3 regions of the Nocardioides sp. HDW12B genome follow, and region 3 is predicted to be linked to each of the others. Evidence: predicted binding sites of a transcription regulator. Region 3 holds the regulator's gene; each other region holds the start of a gene.
The links. Region 3 encodes LexA, which represses DNA repair genes until DNA is damaged. Its sites were predicted from a motif close to TCGAACANNTGTTCGA; they were not measured.
Positions count from the first base shown of each region.

Region 1 (7,930 bases), 590 kb from region 3:
AGCGCCGCGGCCACGATCTCCGCCGGCTCGGGCAGACGGCCCTTGCCGGTGTCGGCACCGGTCAGGCGACCCTCGGCGGGCTCGAGGACGACGATGCCGCGCGAGCGCAGCGTGGCCACGTTGGCCCGGGTGGCGGCGTTCTCCCACATCTCGGTGTGCATGGCCGGAGCCATGACCACCGGGCAGCGGGCCGTGAGCAGGGTGTTGGTCAGCAGGTCGTCGGCCAGCCCGTGGGCGGCTTTGGCCAGCACGTCGGCGGTCGCCGGGGCGACGACGACGAGGTCGGCCTCCTGGCCGATCCGCACGTGCGGCACCCGGTGGACGTCGGTCCACACGTCGTCACCGACCGGCTTGCCCGACAGCGCCGCCCAGGTGGGCGCGCCCACGAACCGCAGCGCTGCCGCGGTCGGGACGACGGTGACGTCGTGGCCGGACTCGGTGAAGCGGCGGAGCACCTCGCAGGCCTTGTAGGCCGCGATGCCGCCGCTGACCCCGAGGACCACGCGGGGGCCCGACGCGGGAGCCCCGGGCTCGGTCACGGGTGCGACCTCAGAGCTCGAGGTCGTCCGCGGTGCCGGTGGCCGGGACGGTGCCCGCGGCGGTGACCTCGGGCTCGGCCTCGGGGTCGTACTCCTCGCAGGTCAGGAGGTCGTCGTTGATCTCGCGCAGCGCGATCGACAGCGGCTTCTCCTGCACGTGGGTGTCGACCAGCGGGCCGACGTACTCCAGCAGGCCCTCGCCCAGCTGGGCGTAGTAGGCGTTGATCTGGCGCGCTCGCTTGGCTCCGTAGAGCACCAGGCGGTACTTCGAGTCGGTCTTGGTCAGGAGCTCGTCGATGGAGGGGTTGGTGATGCCTTCAGCGACAGGGGTGCCAGACACGTGGGTGAGCCTCACAGATTCGGGTGCAGATGGATGACGAGCGGCGTCCGGGCCGACCTGGAGTGGTCAGCGCACCGGCGACGACGGCGTCAGGCGGATGGATCCACCATCAAGCCTACCAACTCCTCGGCTGCCTCGGCGACGTCGGTGTTGACGACCGTCACGTCGAACTCCTCCTCGGCGGCCAGCTCGGCCACCGCAGTCTCGAGGCGGCGGGTCCGCTCCTCCTCCGACTCCGTGCCCCGGCCGACGAGCCGGTTGACCAGCTCCTGCCACGACGGGGGCTTGAGGAAGACGAAGCGCGCCTGCGGCATCGAGGCGCGCACCTGCCGGGCGCCCTGCAGGTCGATCTCCAGCAGCGCCGGCCGTCCCTGCGCCAGCACCTCCTCGACCGGGCCGCGCGGCGTGCCGTAGCGGTGGCGGCCGTGCACGACCGCCCACTCGAGCAGGTCGCCGCGCTGCGCCATCGCCTCGAAGGTCTCGGGGGCGACGAAGTGGTAGTGCACCCCGTCGACCTCGCCGGGACGTGCGGGACGGGTCGTGGCCGACACCGAGATCCAGACCTCCGGGTGGTGGGCGCGCACGTACGCCGCCACCGTGCCCTTGCCGACCGCCGTGGGGCCGGCGAGCACCGTGAGCCGACCGCTCACCCCTGGCTCGTGCCCTGCTCCCGGCGCGCGAACTCCTCCCGGAGCGCCGCCAGCTGGTTGCTGCCCAGACCTCGGACGCGCCGGCTCTCGGAGATCGCCAGCCGCTCCATCATCTGCTTGGCCCGGACCTTGCCCAGACCGGGCATCGACTGGAGCAGGTCGATCACGCGCATCTTCCCGATGACCTCGTTGGAGCGACCCTGCTCGAGCACCTCGAAGATCGACGCGCCCGAGTGCTTCAGCCGGTTCTTCACCTCGGCCCGCTCACGTCGCGACGCGGCCGCCTTGTCGAGGTTCGCCTGACGCTGTTCGGGGCTGAGCCGGGGCAGAGCCACAGGGGGCACCTCGTTGTCGGTCGAGGGCGGGCAGGGACAGGGGCAATCTAGCCACGGCCTCGCGCGCCCCGCAAACGCGACGCGACGCAGCGGGGATCGGGCGGGGATCGGGAGGGGATCGGGAGGGGATCGGCCGGCGATCGGGCCGAGGATCGAGCTGGGGATCCGGCCGGGATGAGGCCGGGATCGAGCCGAGGATGGGGCCGCGGATGGGGCCGGCGGTCGTGACGAAGATCGAGACGCGGATCGAGACGCGGATCGAGACGCGGATCGAGCCGGGGATCGAGCCGGGGCGGTCCCGGCTCAGGGCTCCTCGGTCGGCGCGTCCTCGACGGCGCCGTCCTCCCCACCCTCGTCCCCGCCCTGGTCCTCGCCCCCGTCCTCGCAGACCTGGGCGGAGTAGCCCTCGATCCCGCTGGCCGCCTCGACCACCCGAGGAGCCCCGAGCTTGCTGGCGACCCGGGACAGCGTCTTGCGGTCGGCCGGGTCCAGCCCCTCGGGCACCTCCCCCACCTGGAACTCGACCGGGTCGAGGCCGCTGCTCTCGACCGCCTCGGCCAGGTCGCGGTAGGCGAACACCAGGGTGTCCCACTCGTCGCGCAGCTCGGTCGGGGCCTGGTCGCGCAGGTCCTCGAACGCCGCCAGCGTCGGCGACAGCACGTCGACGCCCTCGCCGTCCTTGGCGGCCTCGCTCTGGCGGGCGGCGAGGTCGGAGAGCTCCTGACGCCGGTCGAGGAAGCTGGCGCAGTAGTCCTCCTGCTCGCCGTCGCCGCCGCAGGCCGCCGTCGCGGCCAGCAGCAGCACCGCCACCACGACCGCCGGGCCGCGTCGCCGCAGTGAGCGAAGCGGCCGGGCCGGGCGGAACGGGTGGGCGGGGCGGGCCGGACGAGCCGGGCAGGCCGGACGAGCTGGACCCGTCGACCGGTCAGCCACGGAGCGCTGCCCGGAACGTATCGTTGAGGCTCGCAGCCGCCTCGCGCAGCGCCTGCGGGTCCGGTCCGGCGCCGAGCAGCTCGCGGCTGACCGACGGCACCACCCGTTGCCGCGCCTGCCCCGCGAGCTCGCGCACGGCCGCCACGGTGCCGCCCTGGGCTCCGACGCCCGGCATGAGGACGGGTCCCCCGAAGTCGAGCGCGGCCGTCAGCTCCTCGCTCGGCGCGACGGTGGCCCCGACCACGGCCCCGAACGACCCCAGGGGCGCGTTCGCGGCGCCGCCCGAGGCGCCGGAGGGCGTCGCACCGTTCAGCTCGGCCAGCGCTGCCAGCACGGTCGTCGCGACCGTGCGCCCGGCGTCCGGCCCCACGGTGGTGCGGGCCAGCTGCACCTGCGGCGCCTCGGGGTTGGAGGTCAGGGCGAGCACGAAGAGCCCTGCGCCGTGGGCCCGGGCCAGGTCGACCATCGGGGTGAGCGAACCGACACCGAGGAAGGGGCTGGCGGTGATGGCGTCGACCGCCAGCGGGGCGGCCGGGTCGAGGTACGCCTCGGCGTACGCCTGCGCGGTGGAGCCGATGTCGCCCCGCTTGACGTCGAGCAGCACCAGGGTGCCGGCGGCGCGGAAGGCGGCGACGGTCTCCTCGAGCACGGCGATCCCGGCGGAGCCGTGGCGCTCGTAGAACGCCGACTGCGGCTTGACCAGGGCAACCCGGCCGGCCCACGCCTCCACGCACGCCTGCGAGAAGCGGCGGACGCCGTCGGCGTCGTCGTCGAGGCCCCACGCCGACAGCAGCGAGGCGTGCGGGTCGAGCCCGGCGCACACCGGTCCGTGCTGGTCGAGGGCGGCCTCGAGCCGTGTGCCGAAGGGGTCCATCAGGCGTCTCCGCTCGTCGATCCGGCCGCGCCGGATGGGGTTCCGGCCCCTCGTAGGTCCTGGTCGAGGGCGCGCTGGACCCGGGCGGGCCAGGTCGGTCCGCCGTAGACGAAGCCAGTGTAGGTCTGCACCAGGGTCGCGCCGGCCCGCACGCGGCGTACGGCGTCCTCGGGCGTGCTGATGCCTCCGACGCCGATCAGGGTGAGCTCGGGCCCGACCCGGTCGCGCAGCAGCCGGGTGACGTGGTCGGCGCGCTCGGTCAGTGGCGCCCCGCTCACCCCGCCCGCACCGAGCCGGGCCACCTCGTCCGCGGGGGTGACGAGTGTGTCGCGCGCGATGGTCGTGTTGGTGGCGACGATGCCGTCGAGCCCCTCGGCCAGCGCGAGGTCGGCGACCGCCAGCACGTCGTCGTCGGCGAGGTCGGGCGCGATCTTGACCAGCAGCGGCACCCGCCGGCTCGTCACGTCGTCGGCCGCAGCCCGTGTCGCGGCCAGCAGCGGCTGCAGCTTGTCCACCGCCTGGAGGTCACGCAGGCCGGGCGTGTTCGGCGAGGACACGTTGACCACCAGGTAGTCGGCGTACGGCGCCAGCAGACGCGCGCTGCGCTCGTGGTCGGCGGCGGCCTGGTCCTCGCTGACGACCTTGGTCTTGCCGATGTTCACCCCGAGCACGAGGTCGCCGGTGCGGTGGCGACCCGGTCGGGTCGCGTGGCTGCCGGCCCGGAGCTTCAGCCGGGCCGCGACGGCCTCTGCTCCCTCGTTGTTGAAGCCCATCCGGTTGAGGATCGCGCCGTCCGCGGGGAGGCGGAACAGCCGCGGCCGGTCGTTGCCGGGCTGGGCACGGCCGGTGACGGTGCCGATCTCCACGAAGGAGAAGCCCAGCCCCCCGAGCGCGTCGACGCCGGCGGCGTTCTTGTCGAAGCCGGCGGCCAGGCCGAGCCGGCCGTGGAAGGTGAGGCCCATCGCGCTCACGGGCGTCAGGTCGCGCCGCAGCCGGCGTCCCTGCGGCTCCAGCGCGGGACGGGCGGCGCGGATGGCGGCGAAGCCGGCGTGGTGCGCCTTCTCGGCGTCGACCCGGACGGCAGCGTGGCGGAAGGCCCAGTCGTACGCCGTCACGGCCGGTGCTCCCTGGTGGCCAGGCGTGCGGCGTGGGTCATGGAGTCCTCGGTCTGCCCTTCGTGAGCGGTGTCGGTGGGGGTGTCCCGGGGGCCGAACCTACCAGCGGGCACGCTCCGCACGGCCCGCTCGTCCGGGGACCGAGCGCGTCGAAGGGATCGGTGCCCGCCTCACGCGGCGGGCCGACGTTCTCGCTCCCCCGGCGGGTCGCACCCGCGCTCGCGCACCCACGTGGTGCTGCCGGGGACCAGGAACTCGGGCCGGGCGTCGGAGGTGCTGATCCGGACCCGCCAGGGCGTGCTGTGGACGATGCGGTGGTGGGTGCCGCACAGCAGCACCAGGTTGGCCAGGCTCGTCGGGCCGCCGTCCGCCCAGTGCACGACGTGGTGGGCGTGGCACATGACCGGCGGACGGCGACAGCCCGGGAAGGCGCAGTGCTGGTCGCGCACGACCAGGGCCAGCCAGATCGCCGCCGTGACCAGTCGCTGGCTGCGCCCCACGTCGAGCACGCTCCCGTCGCCGCCCAGCACGGCCGGGACCAGGTCGGCGTCGCACGCAAGACGACGGGCCGTCGCCGGGTCGAGGTCCACCCCGGCGGTGGTGGTCGCCCGTCCGACGGCGTCACGGAGGTCGTCGTGGTCCATCGTCACCACGACCTGCGGGACGCCTCCGTGGCCCTGCGGGAGCGCGCCGCTCGACTGGGCCGTGCGGGCGAGCTGCACGAGGGCGTCGAACATGCGGGCGCCGTGGTCGCGCAGGTCGCGTCCGGAGTGGCCGAGCGTCCGGCACTGCAGGTCGGCGCAGACGCCGTCACCGCCGCACGAGCCCGGCTCGGCCGGCTGCGGCGCGGCGAGCGACAGCAGCACGGTCGAGACCAGCAGGAGGTCCTCCTTCGAGCCGTTGAAGCGGCCCGCTCCTCCGCCCAGCCCGTCGAAGCCGATGCGCAGGGACCGGTTGAGGTGCGCCGAGCGCTCGGTCCGCTCGAGCTCGCGCTCGCGGCGGGCGGTGTCTCCGGTCGGGTCGAGGGTCTCGACGAGGCGGTGGCCGACGGTCTCGAGGTCGTCGGCGCACAGCCGCGTGGCCTCGTCGAGCATCAGGGCGACGGCGCGGTCGCGCAGCGAGACGTCCTGCGGCAGCCGCTCGATCGCCTCCGCGACGATGCGCGCCTGGGTGCGCGACAGCCAGCCGTCGGCGAGCGCCTCGGCCACGCTGGGCAGGCCCTGGACCCGCCGGGCGAGCCGTGCCGTGGCGGGACCGCTGCGCCGGCGACCGCCGGCGGCGTGCGTCAGGAAGTCCCTCGCCGACGCCCAGCCGTCGTCCTTCAGTGCCTGCTGCCCCGCCGGGCTGACCTCCAGCTCGGCTGCGACCGCGAGCTCCAGCCCGTCGAGCTTCGCGCGGAGGTGGGCCACTGCCTCGACCGTGGCGACCAGCTCAGCACCGGACCGTGCGGCCCACATCGTCGCCGCCGCTTCGTCGACCGCAGTCGCGGCCCTCCCCAGCGCGGCCAGCGGCCCACCTCGCGGCGCGCCCCCGTCCGGGCGGGACTCACGCCATCCCGGCACATCGGGGTGCTGCGCACCGGGAGGCGTCGAAGTCGTCATGTATCCAGGGTCCCCGGGCCCACCGACAGGATCGGCCCCACATCTCACGATCCGAGACCTTATTCGAAAGTTTCTTCGCTTTTCATAAGTCAGGTGCGCGCGGCTCCCTGCATCCGCTCCGCGCTGAACGAACGCGTAAGCGTCATGCCCAGTGGCCTGCACGGTGGTGCGCGCCGTCGTCCTGTTCCTGCCCTCGGCGGTGAGCGTGGACGACCTGCCGCCGACCACACTCGGGGCTCCCCTGGAGGTATCCGATCGAGCTCGAGGAGGTAGCGGCGTCAGGGCTTGGGGCGCTCGCCCGCCAGAGTGCTGCTCACAGGCAGACCCTCGGATGCCAGGTGATCTCCAACGCGCGGTCGACGCGTCACGGCCAGCCGGGGGACTCCCCTGTCGCCCGGTCGATGCGGCCCAGCCGCCACGCGGCCAGGCCGCCGCCGATCGCACCGAAGAGGTGTCCCTGCCACGAGATGCCGGGCTGTCCGGGCAGGACGCCCCAGAGCACCCCGCCGTACAGCACCAGCAGCAGGACCCCGAGACCGATCTGCCCGGCCTGGCGCGAGAAGATCCCGCGCAGCAACAGGTAGCTCAACCAGCCGAAGACCAGGATCGACGCCCCGACGTGGAGCGTCCCGGTGCCTCCGGTGAGCCAGACGCCCGCACCGCCGACCAGCCACACCGCCGCCGTCACGACCAGCCAGCGGCGCACGCCGGAGAGCAGCAGCAGGAAGCCGAAGATCAGCAGCGGCACGGTGTTGGCCATCAGGTGGTCCCAGGGCCCGTGCAGCGCCGGGGCGAACAGCACCCCGTCCAGGCCCTCGGCCTGACGTGGCTCGATGCCGCCGTTGTCCTGCAACCAGCTCCCGGACAGCTGGTCGATCAGCTCCACGACGTAGAGCGCGCCGACGAAGACCAGGATCACCTGGAACGCCGCGCCCGCCGTCGGGCGTCGCCGCGTCGGGGTGGGTGCCTGCTGCCAGCTCATGACTCGACGGTAGCCGGGCCGCGCCAGCCGCCCCCGGTACGTCGTACGCGGCGGCGACGCGCCGACCCGCGCCGACGCACGGCGACGCACGGCGAGGCACGGCGACCAGGGCCGCTCGGTCAGCGGGTGGCGCGCGCCCAGTCCTGCAACGAGCGCACGCCGATGTCGCCGCGCCGCAGCGCCTCGATCCCCTGCACCGCCGCAGCGAGGCCCTGCACCGTGGTGATGCACGGGACGCCCGCCAGGATCGCCGCCGTGCGGATCTCGTAGCCGTCGACGCGCGCCGAGGACCCGGCCGTCGCCCCGTGCGGGGTGTTGACGATCAGGTGGATCTCGCCGTCGGTGATGAGGTCGACGGTGGTCGGCTCGCCGTTCGGACCGCGACCCTCGAAGTGCTTGCGCACGACGCGGGCGTCGATGCCGTTGCGGCGCAGCACCTCCGCCGTGCCCTGGGTGGCGAGGATCTCGAAGCCGTGGTCGGCCAGCACCTTGATCGGGAAGATCATGGTCCGCTTGTCGCGGTTGGCCATCGAGACGAAGATCCGGCCCTCGGTGGGCAGC
Region 1 covers NZ_CP049867.1:2,095,745-2,103,674, forward strand. Annotated here, with positions in the region: gene coaBC (bifunctional phosphopantothenoylcysteine decarboxylase/phosphopantothenate--cysteine ligase CoaBC) at 1-539, opposite strand, end outside; gene rpoZ (DNA-directed RNA polymerase subunit omega) at 550-879, opposite strand; gene gmk (guanylate kinase) at 969-1,529, opposite strand; gene mihF (integration host factor, actinobacterial type) at 1,526-1,864, opposite strand; gene G7072_RS09830 (hypothetical protein) at 2,168-2,674, opposite strand; gene pyrF (orotidine-5'-phosphate decarboxylase) at 2,790-3,671, opposite strand; gene G7072_RS09840 (quinone-dependent dihydroorotate dehydrogenase) at 3,671-4,786, opposite strand; gene G7072_RS09845 (HNH endonuclease signature motif containing protein) at 4,957-6,387, opposite strand; gene G7072_RS09850 (rhomboid family intramembrane serine protease) at 6,752-7,369, opposite strand; gene carB (carbamoyl-phosphate synthase large subunit) at 7,489-7,930, opposite strand, start outside.
Region 1: G7072_RS09845 (HNH endonuclease signature motif containing protein) is a predicted target of LexA. The motif match lies at 6,451-6,466, and genes of this name have one in related genera.

Region 2 (7,930 bases), 980 kb from region 3:
GAGCTGATGAGCTCGTAGGTAGGCCGGTCGTCGAAGGCCACCTGGGCCTCGTCGTCGAGGTCGACCTCGACGCCGTCGACCCGGCGGATCTCGGCCACCGCGTGCGCCATCGCCGACTGCATGCGGATGCCGAGCACGTCGAGCTTGAGCAGCCCGAGGTCCTCGACGTCGTCCTTGTCGAACTGGCTCATCGGGTAGCCGGCCCAGCTCGCCTCCACCGGGGTGCGGTCGAGCAGGGTGGCGTCGGAGAGCAGCACGCCACAGGGGTGCATCGCGACGTGGCGGGGCAGCCCGTCGAGCCGCTCCGCGAGGCGGAACAGCAGTCCGAGCCTCTCCTCCCCCAGCCCCGAGGCCCGCAGCTCGGGCAGCTCGCGCAACGCCGCCCGGGCGTCCCGCGCCCGGATGTGGGGGAACGCCTTGGCGATCGCGTCGATCTCCCCGCCGGGCATCCCGAGGGCGGCGCCGACGTCGCGGATGGCGTGGCGGACCCGGTAGGTGTCCATCATCGAGACCGCGACGCACCGCTCGCCGCCGTAGCGGTCGAGGATCGCGTCGTAGACCTCGAGGCGGCGCTCGGACTCCACGTCGACGTCGATGTCGGGCAGGGCCCGGCGCAGCGGGGAGAGGAAGCGCTCCATGAGGAGGCCGTGGCGCATCGGGTCGATGCCGGACACCCCGAGGAGGTAGTTGACCAGGCTGCCGGCCCCCGACCCGCGCGCGGCCGAGCGGATGCCCAGGTCGCGAACCATGCCGCAGACGTCGGCGACGGTGAGGAAGTAGGAGGCGTAGCCGAGACCGCCGACGACCTGCAGCTCGTCCTCGAGCCGCTTCCAGATGCGCTGGCGCGGCGCCGTGCCGTAGCGCCGGCCGATCCCGGCCTCGCAACGCACGCGCAGCACCTCGTCGGCGCCACGGTGCCGGGCCCCGGGGTCGGTCACCTCCAGCTCGGGGAGGTGCACCTCGCCCAGCCCGAGGTCGGCGCGCGGGTCGAGCGCGCACCGCTCGGCCACCGCACGGGTGCGGGCCAGCAGGGAGCGGGCGGCCGACCTGCCGCGGCCCGTCCCGGCCAGGCGGCAGACCTCCTCGGCCACCTCGGCCATCTCCTTGCCGGACTTGAGGAACCCCTCGGCGTTGGCCCGGTCGACGTGGCGGACGTCGAGCGGCACCAGGCGGCGGGCGGCGTCGAGGACGTCGACCGTCACCGCGTCGGTGCGGTCGGCGTAGCGCACCGCGTTGCTCAGCACCACGCCTGCTCCGGCCGTCGTGGCCAGGCCGGCCATCCGGGCCGCGTGGGAGGCCGAGGTGGGCCCGTTGCCCGCGACCCGGTGGTTGACCAGCTCGACCAGGACGTCGGTGGGTCCGAGCAGCTCGCGCCACCGGTCGAGCACCGCCCGACCGCGGTCGGGGCGCTGCGCCGCGACGGCGGCCCCGACCTCGGACGCCGGCCCGAGCAGGGCCAGCACCCCGCGCCCGGCGGCGTGCTCCGCGACGAGGTCGAGGGAGCACACCGGCTCGCCCCGCTGCCCGGCGAGGTGGGTGGCGGAGACGAGCCGGCAGAGGGCGGCCCAGCCCGAGCGGTCGGTGGCCAGGAACGTGACCCGCGGCAGGCGACGGTCCCGGAAGGCGCCGCCCCGCGTGGGGCTCCGGACCGGTGTCCGCGCCTCCTCGCGGGACCACGGCCCCGGCACCAGTCCGCTGGGCGCCAGCGCGAGGTCGACGCCCAGGACCGGCTTGAGGCCGGCCGCGAGGCAGGCCTTGGCGAAGCGGACGGCGCCGTAGGTGCCGTCACGGTCGGTGAGGGCCAGCGTGTCCATCTCGTGCTCGAGCGCCCGCTCCACGAGCACCCCCGGAGGGGAGGCCCCGTGGCGCAGCGAGAAGCCCGACGCCACGTGGAGGTGGACGAAGGGGTCACCCACCTGGCTCAGCCCACCTGGACCAGCGTGGCCGGGATCGGCACGTGCCGGGTGAGACCGAGCGACTCCTCGACAATGCCGAGGAAGCGGTCGGCGTCGCGGACCAGGTCGTCGGCCTCCCGCTCGGTGACCGCGCGTCGGGAGCCGGCCTCGGCCGCGGCGCGCTTCGCCGCGCCCGCCGAGAAGAACGCGGCCCACTCGGCGAGCTCCGGAGCCACCTCGGCCAGCAGCACCCAGGCGTTGCGCTGGGCCCGGGCGCGTCCCCGGACCGGGGCGGTCGGCCGGGCGCGGGCGGCGAGCAGCGCGGCGGTGGCCCGCAGCGCCGCGACGTGGGCGGTGGCGTAGCGCATGCCCACGTCGGGGGCCGTGATCGCCTCCTGCAGGGACGTCGCCGCCCGCGCGAGGTAGGCGAAGGTGGCGGCCGGCACGTCGAACCCCGACAGCCCGGGCGGCGGACCGGCGGGCGTCGTGGGCGTCGTGGCGGTGGTGGGCGCCGCGGGTGCGGCGAGCGACGTCACGGCGATCAGTCCCAGCACCGGGTGAGGAGCCAGCTGCCCTGGGCCCAGTCGAAGACGAGGTCGAACACGCCCCGCCCGGTGGCCGCCCCGCGACCGGCCTCGACGCGCCAGACCTCCCGCTGCGCCAGCAGGTCGGACACGGACGCGCCGCCCGTGCCGGTCCCGCCGGTCCCCGTGCCTGCGGGAGTGCCCGCCGGGGCGCTCGCCCCCGGGTCGGCGCCCAGCACCGGAGCCACCTCGCGCGACTGCCACCAGGCTCCGGTCTCGCGCCAGTGACCGACGACGTCGTACACCTTCCACAGCCGGCCGTGCCACAGGAACTGCTCCGGCCCCTCCACCGGGCCCTGCTCGCCCGTCACCATCCCTCGTCGCACCTCGACCGGGTCGTCGTACCTGCGCATGCGCGCCACCTCCACCGTCTCCACCGTCTCGACCGACCCCTCCACCGACCCCGACCGGCGCCGACCGACGCCGCCCCGCCCGTCCGTGCGTCGTGGCAGGGTGTCCGGTGGGAGTGGGGGTCGAGGTCACTCCCACCGGATCGTTCGAACAGGTGTTCGAACAATCCGAAGGTACACCCCACCCCCGACACCACGTCAACACGTCGCCGGCCCCCTGGAGAACTCGTGACCAGCGCCCCGCCCCCTGGCTCCTCCCCCGACCCCACCGACCACGCCGGGCCCCGTGCACACCCGGGCATGGCGGCCTTCCGCGCCGCCTGGACCGCGGCGGGCGGCACCGGCCGCATCGTGGTGCTGCCCGACACGGTCCACACCGCCGTGCTCGCCGCGGCGGCGCTCGGGTGCGAGGTCGGGGCGATCGCGAACAGCCTGCTGTTCGACGCCGCGGGCTCCCCTGTGCTGCTCCTGACCAGCGGCGCCCACCGGGTCGACACCGCCAAGGTCGCCGCCGAGCAGGGTCTGCCGCCGCTGACCCGGGCGAAGCCCGACTTCGTGCGCGCCCACACCGGCCAGGTGATCGGCGGCGTCTCCCCCCTCGCGCACCCGGCCCCGGTGCCGACGTACCTCGACACCGCGCTGCGGCAGTACCCCGAGATCTGGGCCGCGGCCGGGCACCCCGCCTCCGTCTTCAGCACGACGTACGACGAGCTGCGGCGCATGACCGGGGCCACCGAGATCACGGTCAACTGACCCCGGCGACCACGGGATCGCCCCGGGATCGCCGCGAGGTGCAACGTCGGGGCGTCCTCGGACGACATGAGGGGTGTGACCCACCCGATGCGAAGCAGCCAGGAGCCCTCGGCGCTCGAGGAGACCTACCTCGAGCTGCGGCTCCCCCTGCTCAGGCTCGCCTTCCTGCTGACCGGGTCCCGCGAGACGGCCGAGGACCTCGTGCAGACGGCCTTCGCGGACGCCCAGCCGCGCTGGGAGCAGATCCTCGACCCTCCGGCCTACCTGCGCCGCACCGTCGTCAACCGGGCCAAGGACGGCCAGCGTCGTGCTTACCGGCGACGACGGCTGACGCGGGTGGAGCGTGAACCGGTCACGTCGATCCCCGAGCTCGACGAGACCTGGGCGCTCATCACGCGCCTGCCCGCCGCCCAGCGGGCCGTCGTCGTCCTCCACTACTACGAGGACCTCGCCCTGGTGGAGATCAGCCAGCTGCTCGACCGCCCGCCGAGCACCGTGCGCTCCGACCTCCGCCGCGCGCACGCCCGCCTCCGAAAGGACCTGTCATGACCGCACGACCCCCGACCGACCACCAGCTCGACCACGAGCTCGACCAGCACCTGCGCCGCACGCTGTCCGCGGTCGCCGACACCGTCCGCGACGAGCCGGCCGACCGGCCGGCCGTGACCCCGCTCCGCCCCCGGCGGCGCCGGCGCCTGGTGCTGGGCGCCGCGGCGGCGGCCGTCGCCGTGCCCGTGGCCGCCGCCGCGGTGGTGGGGCTCGGGCCGGAGTACGTCGACCGGATCCCGCCGGCCGACCCGATCATCAGCGGCAGCATCGACGGCGAGCGCTACTGGGTCGTCGACGGCCCGGACGTCCCCCGGTGCGCGGGCCGCCCGTCGGGCATCATGACGCTCGCGGAGCAGGACAACGTGGTGGGGCAGGAGTGGAACGGCTTCGGCTACGTCCTCGGTCCGCCCACCCCGGACGGCTGCGCGCCGCGCACGGTCGACGCCTCCCCCGACGAGACCTACGTCTCCGACGGCGGCCAGTCCGTCGGCGACGGCATGCTGTGGGCCGGGGCGCTCCACCCGGACGTCGACCAGGTCCGCGTCTCGCTCGACGAGGCCGAGCCGTTCGACGCCGACACCTTCACCCACGAGGGCGCCACCTACTTCACCGTCGAGGTCCCCGCGGACACGGCGGTGTTCACCGTCGAGTACGTCGTCGACGGCCAGGTCGTGACGCCCCCCGCCGGCGAGACGGCCACGCACACCCTGGGGTGACCCCCGCCAGCCCGGAGAGCCGGGCGGCACGGTCGGCACCGACCGCTACAGTCCCCCCATGTCACGCGTGGTGGTCCTCGGGGGCGGGCTGGCCGGCTGCGCCTCGGCCGCACGCCTGGCCAAGCAGGGCCACGAGGTCGTCCTGGTCGAGTCCCGCCCGACGCTCGGCGGGGCGCTGGGGCTGGTCGAGCAGGACGGCTTCACCTGGGACACCGGCCCCGCCACCACCGCCCTCCCGGCCGTGCTGCGCGACCTGTTCCGCAAGTCCGGGCGCCCCCTGGAGCGCGAGCTCGAGCTGGTGCCCGTGGACCCGATGCGCGAGCACCGCTTCACCGACGGCACCGTGCTGCGGCTGCCCTCCGGCAGCCGCGCCGCCCAGCTGGCCGCGGTCGACGAGGCCTTCGGACCCGCCCAGGACGCGAAGGGCCGTCCGGTCAGGGCCGGTCGCTCCGGCAAGGCCGCCCCGAGCCCCGGGCGTCAGTGGGTCGACCACGTCCACGCCCAGGCCGAGGCCTGGGACCTGCTGCGCCGCGACTGGTTCGAGCGGTCCGCAGGCATCGAGCACCTGCCCGAGGCCACCGAGAAGCTGCTGACGAGCCGCCTGATGCTGCACAAGGTCGTCGAGCGCCGCTTCGACGACCCCCGTCTGCGCACGCTGGCCACCCACCACGCGGTCGAGGGCGGGCACGACCCCCGCAACGTCCCGGCCTGGTTCGCGATCCTGGACTACCTCGAGCAGAACTTCGGCACCTGGACGGTCCCCGGCGGTCTCGGTGCCTTCGCCGTGCTGCTGACCAAGCGCCTGGGCGAGCGCCGGGTGGAGGTCCTCACCGGCGTCACCGCCCTCGACGTCGTGATGTCCGGCACCTCCTCGGACGCCCGGCCGGTCGCGGTCACCACGAGCGCCGGCGAGGTCGCCTGCGACCAGGTCGTGGTGGCCCTCGACCCCCGCCGGCTGCCCGCCCTGGCGTCGTACGTCAAGCGCACCATGCCGGCCGTCCCGCCGACCGTCACCCACCTGGGCCTCAGCGACGACGCGCCCGACCTGCCCGCCGAGGTCGTGGTGCACGACGAGTACACGCTCACGATCCGCACCGGCGGGCAGGCCCCTCCCGGGCGTCGCGCGTGGACCGTGCTCGGCCGCGGCCGGCTCGCCGAGGACCTCGTGATGGCGATGGCCCGCCACAAGCTCGACGTCCGTGACGCCATCGAGGTGCGCGTCGACCTGTCACCGCGCGCGCTGGTCGAGCAGTGGTCCGGGTCCCCCAGCGGCGTGCTGTGGCAGGGCCGCAGCACGATCTCCGACCGGCTCTCGACCCGCACCCCCCTGCCCGGCGTGTACGCCGCAGGCGCCCACACCGGAGGCGGCGGGTGGCTGCCCTTCGTGGGGCTCAGCGCCGCCCTGGTGGCCGAGGCGATCGGCCCGGCCTGAGGTCTCGCCGACCGTCAGGCGACCGGCAGGGCCAGGTCGGCGTAGATCTCCCGCGTCGCCCGCGACCGGTTGAGCGTGTAGAAGTGCAGCCCCGGGGCGTCGCCACGCAGCAGCTCCTCGCAGAGCTCGGCCGCGATCGCCGTGCCCTCCGCGCGGACCGCCTCGGCGTCGCCCTCGAACCGGGTGACCCGGGCGACGACGTCGGCCGGCACCTCGCGGCCCGACAGCTCGGCCATCCGCGCGATCTGGCGCAGGTTCGTGATCGGCATGATGCCGGGCAGCACCGGGATGGTGACCCCGGCGGCCCGCGCTCTCTCCAGCAGCCCGAAGTAGTCCGAGGCGCGCAGCACCATCTCGGTGATCGCGAACTCCGCACCGGCGTCCTGCTTGCGGCGCAGCACCGCGATGTCGGCGTCGAGGTCGGCGGCGTCACGGTGGCCCTCGGGGAAGGCGGCGACGCCGACGCTGAAGTCGCCGAGCGAGCGCACCAGGGCGACCAGCTCGTCGGCGTAGGTCAGCCCGCCGTCGGTCGGGGTCCAGGCCGTGCCCGGACCGCCGGGCGGGTCGCCGCGCAGGGTCAGCACGTTGCGCACACCGGCGTCGGCGTACGCCCCGACGATCGAGCGCAGCTCGTCGCGCGTGTGGCCCACGCAGGTCAGGTGCGCCATCGGCGTCATCGTCGTCTCGCGCGCGATCCGCTGCGTGATCTCGATGGTGGTGTCCCGGCTCGAGCCGCCGGCGCCGTAGGTCACCGAGACGAACGTCGGACGCAGCGGCTCCAGCTCGCGCAGGGCCTTCCACAGCGCCGTGACGCCGGCGGCGTCCTTGGGCGGGAAGAACTCGAAGGAGAACGACCGCTCGCCGGTCGCGAGCAGGTCGCGCACGCGGCGACCGCCGCCGGACATGCGGGAGGAACGCTCCTGGGGCACGGGACTCATGAGGCCCAGGATAGGTGGGCCGTAGGCTCGGCCGGTGACGTCAGCCACCCCGTGGGACCCCGCGTCCTTCCGCGCCGAGATCCAGACGGTGCTCGACACGTTCGTCGACGCCCAGGCCGCCCAGTACGTCGACCTCGGCGACGACGCCGCCCGCCTCATGGCTGCGGCGACGCAGTCGGTGGCCGGCGGCAAGCGCTTCCGGGCGATGTTCTGCGCGTGGGGCTTCCGCGCCGTGCGCGAGCCCGAGCCGGGTGAGGAGGGGGCCCTCCTGCGCGCCGCGGCCGCGCTCGAGCTGCTGCACGCCTCCGCGCTCGTCCACGACGACTTCATGGACGCCTCCGACACTCGCCGCGGGCACCCCGCCACCCACGTCGCCTTCGCCGAGCTCCACCGCAGCTCCGGCTGGCCCGGCTCGCCGGAGCAGTACGGCGCCGCTGCGGCGGTCCTGCTCGGCGACCTGCTGCTGTCGTGGGCCGACGAGCTCATGCGTGGCTGCGGCCTGCCCGCCGACGTGGTGGCCGAGGCGCTGCGCGTCTTCGACGCCACCCGCAGCGAGGTCGTGCTCGGGCAGTTCCTCGACGTGTCGCTGCAGGCCCGCGGCGAGGCCGACGTCGAGCAGGCGATGCAGGTGGTGCGCTACAAGTCGGCGAAGTACTCCGTCGAGCGGCCGCTGCACGTCGGCGCCGTGCTGGCCGGCGGCGGCCCCGAGATGG
Region 2 covers NZ_CP049867.1:2,484,460-2,492,389, forward strand. Annotated here, with positions in the region: gene dnaE (DNA polymerase III subunit alpha) at 1-1,916, opposite strand, end outside; gene G7072_RS11625 (SAV_6107 family HEPN domain-containing protein) at 1,922-2,449, opposite strand; gene G7072_RS11630 (DUF6504 family protein) at 2,437-2,832, opposite strand; gene G7072_RS11635 (YbaK/EbsC family protein) at 3,130-3,582, shown strand; gene G7072_RS11640 (sigma-70 family RNA polymerase sigma factor) at 3,658-4,131, shown strand; gene G7072_RS11645 (hypothetical protein) at 4,128-4,847, shown strand; gene G7072_RS11650 (FAD-dependent oxidoreductase) at 4,906-6,279, shown strand; gene metF (methylenetetrahydrofolate reductase [NAD(P)H]) at 6,294-7,217, opposite strand; gene G7072_RS11660 (polyprenyl synthetase family protein) at 7,252-7,930, shown strand, end outside.
Region 2: G7072_RS11630 (DUF6504 family protein) is a predicted target of LexA. The motif match lies at 2,977-2,992, and genes of this name have one in related genera.

Region 3 (7,930 bases):
GCAAGGAGACCGGGGACGACGCCGGCGCCACCCAGGCCAAGGCCTGGGTCCAGGAGGTCTTCGCCACCGCGGAGCGGATGGCGGCCCAGCTGTCGACCGACGTGGTGTGGACGAGCGACCGGGAGCCGGCGCGCGGCGGCCCGGGCCTGTCCGTGGCGCCGCTGCAGGTCTGGGGCCAGCTGCGCGACCGGCTGCTGGCCAGCAAGACCGTGGTGTTCACGAGCGCAACCCTCAAGCTCGGCGGCGACTTCGACACGCTGGCCGGCACCCTCGGCCTGGTGGCCGCCGAGCGCGTGGCGGTGGGCGAGGAGCCCGGGGACGACGACGCGGCGCAGCCGTGGCGCGGCATCGACGTCGGCTCGCCGTTCGACTACGCCAAGCAGGGGATCCTGTACGTCGCCTCGCACCTGCCTCGCCCGGGTCGTGACGGCCTCGGCCCGGCCCAGATCGACGAGATCGTCGACCTGGTCGACGCCGCGGACGGTCGCACCCTGGGGCTGTTCTCGAGCCGGCGGGCCGCCACCGTCGCCGCGGAGGCGCTGCGCGAGCGACTGCCGCACCTGACGATCCTGGCCCAGGGAGAGGCGCAGCTGCCCGAGCTCACCAAGCAGTTCGTCGCCGACCCGCACACGTGCCTCTTCGGCACCGTGAGCCTCTGGCAGGGCGTCGACCTGCCGGGCGACACCTGCCAGCTGGTCGTCATCGACCGCATCCCGTTCCCGCGACCCGACGACCCGTTGATGTCGGCGCGCCAGCGGGCCGCCGACCGGGCCGGTCGCAACGGCTTCATGACGGTCGCCGCGACCCACGCCGCGCTGCTGCTGGCCCAGGGCGCCGGGCGCCTGATCCGGACCTCCGAGGACCGGGGCGTGGTGGCCGTCCTCGACCCCCGCCTGTCCGGCACGACGTACGCGCGCTTCCTGCAGGCCTCGCTGCCGCCGCTGTGGCGCACCACCGACCGCACCGTCGTGCTCGGCGCGCTCGCGCGCCTCGCCGCCGGCTGAGCCCGCGGCGGGCAGAGCGGGTCCGCAGGGGGCTGGTCGCTCAGGGGGCGACGAGACGCAGGGCGTAGTCGAAGCGACGGTTCTCGTCGCGGGAGAAGCCCTGGCAGGCGAACGGACCGCGGACCCGGCAGCGGTAGTCACGCCCGGCGTTGACCAGGGTGACGTCCACGGCGGTCGTGTCGCCGGTGGCGAAGGGCACCCGGATCTTGCCGTTGCCGTCGCGGTTCAGGGTCAGGTCACGGGTGACGACCTGCCCGCCGTAGAGGCGACGGGTCACGTTGACCTGGAGCTCCGCGGGCAGGCTCGGGGCGTTGACGACGACGCGCAGGTCGGTGCCCGGGCGCAGCGTCCCCGAGGGGCGCGCCTCGATGGTGGCAGCGGCGAGGTGGTCGATCGTCTCGCTGCCGGTGACGGGGGAGGCGACGGTCACGGTGCGGGCGGCGGGCGCCGAGGGGTAGACCGCGCCCTCCTCGTATGAGGTCGCAGGTGACCGGTTGGCGGTCGCGAAGTCGGCGACGAGCTCGGGGAAGCTGCCGCCGCGGGCGGTGACGGCCTGGGCCAGGGCCCGGACCGAGAACGACCCGGCGGAGTCGTCGGTGCGGTCCCAGGCCTGCTTGACCAGGACCGGCAGCCCGGTGCCGTTCTCCTCGGGGAACTGCTCAGTGAGGTAGCGCAGCCAGATCCAGTTGCCGTACCAGTTCTCCGCCAGGTCCAGCGGGTCCCCGGGCCACGCCAGCGCGCTGTCGTCGAAGTAGTTCCGGTTGTCGTTGACGTCGTCGAAGATCTCGTCCTCGATCCACGTGGACGAGTTCTCCATGAAGAAGCCGTCCTCGGCGTAGTCGATGCCGAACTGCACGGCGTGGAAGAACTCGTGCGCGGCGGTGACCTCCAGGTTGCCGCGTGAGGTGCCCGGGAACTGGCTGGTGCTGAAGTCGTCGTCGAGCGCGCAGTAGCTGGTGGAGCGGTAGGCGCTGAGCACCCTCTCGGGGGTGCAGTAGCCGTAGAGACGCTGCGGGTCCGCGCCGATGTCGCCGAGGTAGACGTCGAAGCGGTTGCGGTAGGCGCCGGGGCCGGTGCCGTCCGCCGGTGGCGCGCTGTAGGTCCCCTGGGTCACGATCCGGCTCCAGACCGTGTCGAGGACCTGGTGCGTGGTCTCCACCTGGTCGGGGACGCCGTCGGAGTCGCTGTCGGCCGACGGCGGGGCGTCGGCGGTGCGTCGGGCCCAGTGGACGCAGAAGTTCGACGAGGGCACCGGGTTGACGACGCAGTCGCTGGTCACGTCCGCGTCGGCGGCGTAGTCGAGGTAGCCGTCGCCACCGCTCGCCGTCGGGCGGGCGAGGATGCGCTCCGCGACCTCGCGGTCCTCGGGCGCCAGCGCGTCCTGGGCGAGCGCGAGGTCCCGCAGCACGATGCTGGCCTCGCGGCCCTCCGATGAGGCGTCCGGTCGCGCGCCGAGACCTCGCGCCTCCGCCAGGGTGCGCGCCGCCGTACGGCGCTCGTCGGCGGACACCGGGCCGCTCGAGCGGTCGAACGGGCGGCCGGGCGCGGACGACGAGCCACCGGGCGAGGTCTCGCCGGCGCCGGACGCGCTCGGGGCCGCGCTGAGCAGCGCGGCCAGCGTGGCGACGGCGGCAGCCGTCGCGGACACGCGACGCAGGGGGAGGGGCAGGCGCACGACGAAGTCCTCTGGAGGATCGGGGAGGGATGGCGACACGGGGCCTGCCACCGGGCGGGGTGCTCCCATCCTGTGCTGAGCCCCGGCCTGCTGCAACCTGAACGCACCGAACCGCCGGGAGAGGCGATCCTCCCGGCGGTCCGGTGACGAGCGGGTCGCGCGCAGCGCTCACATGCGGCGCAGCACCGTGGTGACCTTGCCCAGGATGGTGGCGTGCGTGCCGTCGATCGGCTCGAACGCCTCGTTGTGCGGGAGCAGCCACACGTGGCCGTCCTTGCGCTGGAAGGTCTTGACCGTCGCCTCGCCGTCGATGAGGGCGGCCACGATCTCGCCGTTCTCGGCGTTCGGCTGCTGGCGCACGACGACGTAGTCGCCGCTGCAGATGGCGGCGTCGATCATCGAGTCGCCGACGACCTCGAGCAGGAAGAGGGTGCCGTCGCCGACCAGCTCGCGGGGCAGCGGGAAGACCTCCTCCACGCGCTCCTCGGCCAGGATCGGGCCACCGGCCGCGATGCGACCGACCACCGGGACGTACGTCGGGGTGGGGCGGGCGTCGTTGATGCCGGTCTCGTCCTGCTCCGAGGGCAGCGACACCGTCAGCGCGCGAGGACGGTTCGGGTCACGCTTGATGAACCCCTTCTCCTCGAGCGTCCGCAGCTGGTGCGCGACCGACGACGAGCTCGTGAGCCCGACCTTCTCGCCGATCTCCCGCATGCTCGGCGGGTAGCCACGGCTGCTGACCGACTCGTGGATCACGGTGAGCACGCGCTGCTGGCGCGGGGTCAGGCCGCTGGCGTCCGGGGGGCCGTCCGGCAGCTCCCGGACCACCGGAGAGGTGCCGGTGGCAGCCTTCCCCGCTCGTCCGCGGCCGCTGCTCGTGCGCTTGCTGGTGGGGGTGTCCCCGCTCGTGGCCATGGTGCTCCCTCTCTGGCGAACTCGTGGTCGGCACGTTAGTCGTCCCCCTCACCGTCTTCAAACATGTGTTCGAACCGCGCGTGTCGCGTCGTCCGCCATCCGGGCTCCCGGGTCCGGGGTCGCCGACGCCCAGAACTGTTCGCACACCTGTTCGACCAAACCCTTGCGCGGGGCTCGCCGCGCCCCTATGGTCGAACACAGGTTCGATCGAACGTCCGTTCGACACCGCGCCGGGACCCGCTCCCGGGGATGTGTCGGGGGGTCTCGTTAGAACCGGGGTCGTGGACGACAGACATCCCGACCGGGCGGCGACCGCCGCCCCTCAGGCGAGGAGGCCCGAGATGAGCACCATGACGATGACCCGCCCCACCCGCTCGACCCGCACCACTCCGGTGGCGCGCGCCGTCCCCGACGCGCGACGTCACCCGGCTGCGCACGGCTCTCCCTCGACGCGCACCGCTCCGACGGCCCCGCGGGCCGCAGGTGCGCGCTCGGCGCCGGGGGTGCGGCTCACCCGTCGCGGCCGCTGGGTCGTGACTCTGCTGATCCTCGGGGCGATCCTCGGCCTCTCGCTGGTCGTGAGCTCGGGCTCCGTGGCCACCGGGGAGCGCGGTGCGCCGGCGACCGAGCAGGTCGTGGTCGAGCAGGGCGACACGCTCTGGGGCATCGCGACCCGCGTCGGCGGCCCCGGCGAGACCCGGTCCGTCATGCTCGAGATCGAGCAGCTCAACCACCTCGACAGCAGCGTGCTGGTCGAGGGTCAGGTGCTCGCGGTCCCGGCTGCCTGACCGGTCGGGTCGGGATGGACGGCGTCGGCCACGCCGGACGCGATCAAGCCCTGGGCAGCCGTGTAGGTGGCCATGACCGCGACGTCGAGGATCCGTCGAGCCGCGGTGGTCCCGCCGGCTCCCGCGGCCCCTGTGGCCCCGGTGGCGCTGTCGGGCAGGAGGAACTCCCGGGTGCCGAGCAGACCGTCCGAGACCAGGAACAAGGCAGTGCCCGCGACGACCTGGCGCCGCGCCGCAGCGTCGGCCGGCGGGCCGATCCGGCTGGCCGTGGCGACCATGCCGCACAGGGCACCCGCGTAGACCAGGACCGGCGTGCGCAGACCGGGGGAGGTGCGCCCGGCGGCCCGGGCGAGGACCGGTCCGGCGACGAGGAAGGCCGCAGCCGCCAGCCGTGGTCCTCGGGTCGCGGCCGGGTCGAGCGGAGCGGGGCTGCGCAGGCTCGTGAAGCCGACGACGTAGGCGCCGTGCGCGGCCAGGAAGCTGCCGAGGCCGGCCAGGAAGGGGCGTTTCCCCCGTCCCAGGAGGGCGACGTCACCGCAGCCGGAGAGCAGCTGCGCTGCAAGCGTGGCCCGACGGACCGGCAGGCTGCTGCCGCGCGTGGACGCGGCGAAGCCGTGGGCGAGGACGGGCATGAGCAGCGGCTTGGTGGCGCGACGGGCGCCTCGCGCACCCAGTCCCGCGAGGGCGGTGTCGACCACGGACAGGGCCAGGTAGGCCCGACGGGTCGGGGGAGGCAGGGGCACGGCACCCATCGTGACGGACCCGGCGGCGACGCGCCCGGGGAACGGCGACGCGCCGATGGCTCGACGAGCACGTCGCGGGAACATCCGGGGGGTGACCAGCGGTTTTACCCCTGGAGGCCGGCGTCGCCGGCCGCCGACGTCAAGGAAGTCGCGGCGAACGGTTGCACGTCGGGGGCCGCGGGCGTACGGTTCCCTACATCTAGTAGTTACAGCGGTGTAGTTCTCCACAGATTGTGGTTGGTACTCCACAGGCAGTGACCACTTATCCCCACTCACTACACAGGTTCCTCCACAGCGGAGGGCCTGGGACGGCTCTCGGGAGGTGATCCGGACCGATGCACTGCCCCTTCTGCCGGCACACCGACACCCGGGTCCTCGACAGCCGTGTCGCCGAGGACGGGGGCGCCATCCGGCGTCGTCGTACGTGCTCGGAGTGCTCGCGCCGCTTCAGCACCGTCGAGCAGATGCAGCTCGTGGTGGTCAAGCGCTCCGGCGCCACCGAGCCCTTCACGCGGGAGAAGGCGATCAGCGGGGTCCGCAAGGCCTGCAAGGGGCGTCCGGTCACCGAGGACGAGCTCGCCGTCCTCGGCCAGTGCGTCGACGAGGCGCTGCGCGCCGACGGGTGGGCCGAGGTGCCCGCCCACGAGGTCGGCCTGGCCATCCTGCGTCCGCTGCGCGCCCTCGACGAGGTCGCCTACCTCCGCTTCGCCAGCGTCTACCGCGCCTTCGAGTCCGCCGCGGACTTCGAGGCCGAGATCGCCCTGCTGCGCCTCGACGGCGCCCGGGACGCCGAGCCCGTCCCCGCCCAGCCCGCGTCGGGCTGACCCCAGACCGCCCGGCACACAGTGGGGAAGCTGTGTGCCGGGCGTACCACTTCCCTCGCAGGCTTCCCCTGCAGTCAGCACGACGACCGCCCGACCGAGATGTGTCGGAGCAGTCGGCCACCATGGAGAACAGCCCACTCAAGGGAGAGGAAGTCGGCATGACGGAGACGGTGTCCGGACCCGCGAAGCAGCGGGGCCGCAAGGCGACCGGGATCGCGATCGAGCGCGTGTTCAGCACGGAGGGCGCGCACCCCTACGACGAGGTGACCTGGGAGCGTCGCGACGTCGTCCAGACGAACTGGAAGACCGGCGAGGCCGTCTTCGAGCAGCGCGGTGTCGAGTACCCGGACTTCTGGTCCGCCAACGCCTCGACCATCGTGACCACGAAGTACTTCCGCGGCGCGGTCGGCACCGACGTGCGCGAGTGGAGCCTCAAGCAGCTGATCGACCGCGTGGTGAAGACCTACACCAAGGCCGGCGTCGACCACGGCTACTTCTCCACCCCCGCCGACGCCGAGGTGTTCGAGCACGAGCTGACCTGGCTGCTGCTGCACCAGTACTTCTCCTTCAACTCCCCGGTCTGGTTCAACGTCGGGACGCAGTCGCCGCAGCAGGTCTCGGCGTGCTTCATCCTCTCCGTCGACGACTCGATGGACTCGATCCTGAACTGGTACAAGGAGGAGGGCTTCATCTTCAAGGGCGGCAGCGGCGCCGGCCTCAACCTCTCCCGCATCCGCTCCTCCAAGGAGCTGCTGTCCTCCGGCGGCACCGCCAGCGGCCCGGTCTCCTTCATGCGCGGCGCGGACGCCTCCGCGGGCACCATCAAGTCCGGCGGCGCGACGCGTCGGGCCGCGAAGATGGTCGTCCTCGACGTCGACCACCCGGACATCGAGGAGTTCGTCGAGACCAAGGCGCGCGAGGAGAACAAGATCCGCGCCCTGCGTGACGCCGGCTTCGACATGGACCTGGGCGGTCGCGACATCACCTCGGTGCAGTACCAGAACGCCAACAACTCGGTCCGCGTCACCGACGAGTTCATGCGCGCCGTCGAGGACGGCACCGACTTCGGGCTGCGCGCCCGCGGCACCGGCGAGGTCATCGAGACCGTCGACGCCCGTGAGCTGTTCCGCAAGATCGCGGTCGCGGCGTGGGAGTGCGCCGACCCGGGCCTGCAGTACGACGACACGATCAACGACTGGCACACCAACCCCGAGACCGGTCGCATCACCGCGTCGAACCCGTGCTCGGAGTACATGTCGCTCGACAACTCCTCGTGCAACCTGGCGTCGCTGAACCTGATGAAGTTCCTCTCCGACGACGACACCTTCGACGGCGCGCTCTTCGCGAAGGCCGTCGAGGTCATCATCACCGCGATGGACATCTCCATCTGCTTCGCCGACTTCCCGACCGAGTCGATCGGCGACACCACCCGCGACTACCGCCAGCTCGGCATCGGCTACGCCAACCTCGGCGCGCTGCTCATGGCCATGGGCCTGGGCTACGACTCCGACGGCGGTCGCGCCATGGCGGCGTCGATCACCAGCCTGATGACCGGTACGTCGTACAAGCGCTCGGCCGAGCTCGCCGCCGTCGTGGGGCCCTACCAGGGCTACGCCCGCAACGCGGCCGCCCACAAGCGGGTCATGCGCAAGCACCAGGCCGCCAACGACGCCGTCCGCAGCGTGCACAGCCACGACCGCGACGTGCACGTGCTGGCCACCGACGTGTGGGACAAGGTCGTGAAGCTGGGGGAGCGCAACGGCTACCGCAACGCCCAGGCCTCCGTGCTGGCGCCGACCGGCACGATCGGCTTCATGATGGACTGCGACACGACCGGCATCGAGCCGGACTTCTCGCTGGTCAAGTTCAAGAAGCTCGTCGGCGGCGGCTCCATGCAGATCGTCAACCAGACGGTGCCGCGGGCGCTGCGCAAGCTGGGCTACCAGGAGGAACAGGTCGAGGCGATCGTCGAGTACATCGG
Region 3 covers NZ_CP049867.1:1,504,466-1,512,395, forward strand. Annotated here, with positions in the region: gene G7072_RS07135 (ATP-dependent DNA helicase) at 1-1,004, shown strand, start outside; gene G7072_RS07140 (MXAN_6640 family putative metalloprotease) at 1,045-2,679, opposite strand; gene lexA (transcriptional repressor LexA) at 2,848-3,594, opposite strand; gene G7072_RS07150 (LysM peptidoglycan-binding domain-containing protein) at 3,936-4,382, shown strand; gene G7072_RS07155 (lysoplasmalogenase) at 4,355-5,125, opposite strand; gene nrdR (transcriptional regulator NrdR) at 5,461-5,949, shown strand; gene G7072_RS07165 (vitamin B12-dependent ribonucleotide reductase) at 6,108-7,930, shown strand, end outside.